Regions from separate parts of the Streptomyces sp. NPDC059853 genome, predicted to be linked through region 1. Evidence: predicted binding sites of a transcription regulator. Region 1 holds the regulator's gene; the other holds the start of a gene.
What was found. Region 1 encodes HspR, which represses chaperone genes until heat shock. Its sites were predicted from a motif close to TTGAGNNNNNNNNNCTCAA; they were not measured.

Region 1 (2,198 bases):
GAGGGCGATGAGCATCAGGTGCTCGCGCACCGTCAGATCCGGGTAGTAGGCGGCGGGGTCGAGGGCGGTGGCGATGCGGGCCCGGGTGCCGGGGTCGTTCTCGTCCACCGGCCGGCCGGCGAACAGCACCTCGCCCGCTGTCGGCCGCAGCCGCCCGGTCGCCAGGCGCAGCAGGGTGGACTTGCCGCAGCCGTTCGGGCCCAGCAGCACCACGCACTCCCCCGGTGCCACCCGCAGCGAGACGGAGCGCAGCACGGGGGTGTCCCCGTAGGCGTGGCCGACGTCGTGCAGCGCGAGCAGCGCGGGGTCCGGTCCGGTCATGCCAGGAACTCCCGTACCGCCCGCGCGGTGCCCGCCGGGTCCTCGTCGTGGATCCAGTGGCCGGTGCCGGGGAACTCCAGCAGCCGGGTGCCGGGGCGCCGCGCGGTCATCTCGCGCGCCAGCGGCGCGGGCAGCAGGGTGCTGTGCTCGCCGTGCAGCACGAGCGCGGGGCAGCGGGAGCCGAGCCAGACCGGCCACCAGTCGCCGACGCCGCCGGACTGCACCTCCATCATCGTGTCCCAGTCGAACAGCAGCCGCCAGCCGCCGTGTCCGGGGTCCGGGACGGCGCTGGCCATGAAGTACGAGACGTCCGGTACGCCGGCCGCCTCGATCGCCGCCGCGAGCGCCTCGCGGGTGGGGGCGCTGGCGGGCCAGCCGCGTACGTCCAGCACCGGGTGGGCGATCTCCGGCCGCCGCATCACCGGGCCGACGTCCTCGATGATCAGCGCGGAGACCAGATCGGGGCGGTGGGCGGCCAGGTGGTAGGCGATGATCCCGCCGAGGGAGTGGCCGAGCACCGCGACGGGCCGCCCGGGGACCAGTTCGGTCAGCAGCCGCTCGGCGTCCGCCACGAACCGGTCGATGCCGAAGCCGCCCGCGCGGGGCGGGCAGTGGCCGTGGCCGCGCTGGTCGGGGGCGATGACCCGGAAGGCGGGGCCGAGATCGGCGGCGAGCCGTGCGAAGACCGCGCCGCGGCCGAAGCTGCCGTGCAGCGCCAGCAGGGGTATGCCGTCACCACCGGAATCGAGTCCGGGTCCTGTCCCTCGCATGAACGCAGCTTCTCATTCCCTCGTGGCGGGCGGCCCGGGTTTTCCCCGGCCCCCGCACGCGCGGGGGCCCGGTGCGGTATCCGCACCGGGCCCCACCGCTGCCGGTTCAGCCGCGCCGCTCGGGGCGCCAGACCACGACGGCGCCCTGGTGGGTGACGTCCTGGTACGGCACCAGGTCGCGCCGGTAGGAGGCGTGCACCTGGGCCTCGCGCTGCCGCATCGCCAGCGCCGCGCCCTCCAGCGCCTGCTGCATCTCGGCGACCTGGGAGCGCAGGACGGCCACCTGGTGTTCCAACTCGATGATCCGCTTGATCCCGGCGAGGTTGATGCCCTCGTCCTGGCTCAGCCGCTGCACCTCGCGCAGCAGTTGGATGTCGCGCGCGGAGTACCGCCGCCCGCGCCCGGCCGTGCGGTCCGGGCAGACCAGGCCGAGCCGGTCGTACTGCCGCAGGGTCTGCGGGTGGAGACCGGACAGCTGAGCCGCGACCGAGATGACGTACACCGGGGTGTCGTCGGTCAGCGGGCCGGGACCCGCCCCACGGCCTCCACCTGGTGAGCGGGACCCGGTTCCTGGTGCGTTCCAGCCGTCCATCTCGTCACTCTCCCTTCGCGGCCTCGAACAGCGCCGCCCGGGGATCCTCGTCCCCGGCTGCCGCTCGGTACTCCTCCAGGGCCTTGCGCGCCGGCTCGCTCAGATCGCGCGGGACCACTACCTCTATCGTGACCAGCAAATCACCGAGCGAACCGTCCTTGCGCACCGCGCCCTTGCCCCGGGCGCGCATGGTGCGCCCGCCGGGGGTGCCGGGCGGGAGCTTCAGCGTGACGGGCGGTCCGCCGAGGGTGGGCACCGAGATCTCGCCGCCGAGGGCCGCCTCGGTGAAGCTCACCGGCACCGTAATGGTCAGATTGTCACCACGGCGGCCGAAGACCGGGTGGTCGTCCACATGCACGACCACATACAGATCGCCGGCCGGACCGCCGCGTTCGCCCGGGGCGCCCTTGCCGCGCAGCCGGATGCGCTGCCCGTCGCCGACGCCCGCCGGAATGCGCACCTGCATGGTGCGCGAACTGGTCGCCCGGCCGCTGCCCCGGCACACGGAGCACGGG
Region 2 (2,198 bases), on a different contig from region 1:
GGCGGGCGAGGTGATCCGCGCCTCGCACTCCAAGATCAGCCGGCTGGAGATGGGCCGCACCGGCTTCAAGCTGCGCGACGTGGACGATCTGCTGACCCTGTACGGGGTGCACGACGCCGCCGAGCGCGCCACGCTGCTGGCCCTGGCCCGCCAGTCCAACACACCGGGCTGGTGGCACGCGTACCACGATGTGGTGCCCAGCTGGCTGAACGTCTACCTCGGCCTCGAACAGGCGGCCGTGGTGATCAGGACCTACGAGCAGCAGTTCATCCCGGGGCTGCTCCAGACCGAGGGCTACAGCCGGGCCGTGCACCGGCTCAGCCCCGAGCCGCAGGACGGGCTGCTGGAGCGCCGCGTCGAGCTGCGGATGGCCCGGCAGCGGATCCTGCACCGGCCGGGGCCGCCCCATCTGTGGGCGGTGATCGACGAGGCGGCGCTGCGCCGCTCCATGGGCAGCGCCGCGATGATGCGCGAGCAGCTGGAGCATCTGCTGGAGATCTCCCGGCTCGCGCACATCACCCTCCAGGTGCTGCCCTTCTCGGCCGGTGGCCACGCGGCGGTCGGTGGCCCGGTGACGGTGCTGCGCCCGCCCGGCGCCGAACTGCCCGACGTGGTGTACCTGGAGCAGCTGACCGGCGGGGTCTACCCGGACAAGCCGGCCGAGATAGAGCAGTACCGGCATGTGATGAACCAGGTCGTGATCCAGGCCGAGCCGCCCACGGCGACGGCCGGATTCCTGCGCCGGCTGCTGCGCGAGACCTGAGCCCCGTACCCCCTCCGCGGCCGGGCGATCGCTCTCGGCGAACATCCGGCGGGCGGGGAACATCCCGCCGCTCCCCGGCATTGAGTGCAGTGAACTCAACTTGTCTGCTGAGGGAGAGGTCATGACGCCGTCATCCGACACACTCACCCTGCCCGTCCTGCCCCTGGACGACGAGGTCGTACTGCCCGGCATGGTCGTTCCGCTGGAACTGTCCGACCCGGAGATCCGCGCCGCCGTCGAGGCGGCCCAGTCCGCCGCCTCCCGTGGCGACAAGCCCCTGGTGCTGCTGGTGCCGCGCGTCGAGGGGCAGTACGCCGCCATCGGCGTCGCCGGCCGCGTCGAACAGGTCGGCCGGCTCTCCGCCGGAGGCCCCGGCGCCCTGATCCGCGGCCTGCGCCGGGTGCGCATCGGCGCCGGCACCACCGGCCCCGGCGCCGCCCTGTGGGTCGAGGGCACGCCCGTCACCGAGGACCAGCCCGCCTCGCCGCCCGGCGCCGTCGCCGAGCTGATGAAGGAGTACAAGGCGCTGGCCACCGCCTGGCTGCGGCAGCGCGGCGCCTGGGAAGCCGTCGACCGGCTCCAGCAGATCGACGACGCGGGAGCCCTCGCCGACAACGCCGGCTACTCCCCGTTCCTCACCACCGACCAGCGGCTGAAGCTGCTGGAGACCACCGACCCCACCGAGCGGCTGCGGCTGGCCCTGAAGCTGCTCAGCGACCACCTCGCCGAGCAGGACGTCGCCGAGTCCATCGCCAAGGACGTCCAGGAAGGCGTCGACAAGCAGCAGCGCGAGTTCCTGCTCCGCCGCCAGCTGGAGGCCGTCCGCAAGGAACTGGCCGAGCTGAACGGCGACGCCGCCGACGAGGGCGAGGACTACCGCGCCCGCGTCGAGGCCGCCGACCTGCCCGAGAAGGTGCGCGAGGCCGCGCTCAAGGAGGTCGACAAGCTGGAGCGCTCCTCCGACGCCTCCCCCGAGGGCAGCTGGATCCGCACCTGGCTGGACACCGTCCTGGAGCTGCCCTGGAACCGGCGCACCGAGGACGCCTACGACATCGCCGCCGCCAAGGCCGTCCTGGACGCCGACCACGCCGGGCTCACCGACGTCAAGGAACGCATCACCGAGTACCTGGCGGTGCGCAAGCGCCGCGCCGACAAGGGCCTGGGCGTCATCGGCGGCCGGCGCGGCGGCGCCGTGCTCGCCCTGGTCGGCCCGCCCGGCGTCGGCAAGACCTCGCTGGGCGAGTCGGTGGCCCGCGCCATGGGCCGCGAGTTCGTCCGGGTGGCGCTCGGCGGCGTCCGCGACGAGGCCGAGATCCGCGGCCACCGCCGCACCTACGTCGGCGCCATGCCCGGCCGCATCGTGCGCGCCATCAAGGAGGCCGGCTCCATGAACCCGGTCGTCCTGCTGGACGAGATCGACAAGGTCGGCAGCGAC

Region 2: the regulator HspR is predicted to act here: its motif matches at 844-862, upstream of lon (endopeptidase La).

What each region holds. Positions count from the first base shown of each region.
Region 1 is NZ_JBHWJL010000157.1:3,859-6,056, forward strand. Features, by position in the region: gene ACFV5N_RS17300 (ATP-binding cassette domain-containing protein) at 1-321, opposite strand, end outside; gene ACFV5N_RS17305 (alpha/beta fold hydrolase) at 318-1,091, opposite strand; gene ACFV5N_RS17310 (heat shock protein transcriptional repressor HspR) at 1,198-1,683, opposite strand; gene dnaJ (molecular chaperone DnaJ) at 1,688-2,198, opposite strand, start outside.
Region 2 is NZ_JBHWJL010000047.1:16,091-18,288, reverse strand. Features, by position in the region: gene ACFV5N_RS07950 (DUF5753 domain-containing protein) at 1-763, shown strand, start outside; gene lon (endopeptidase La) at 885-2,198, shown strand, end outside.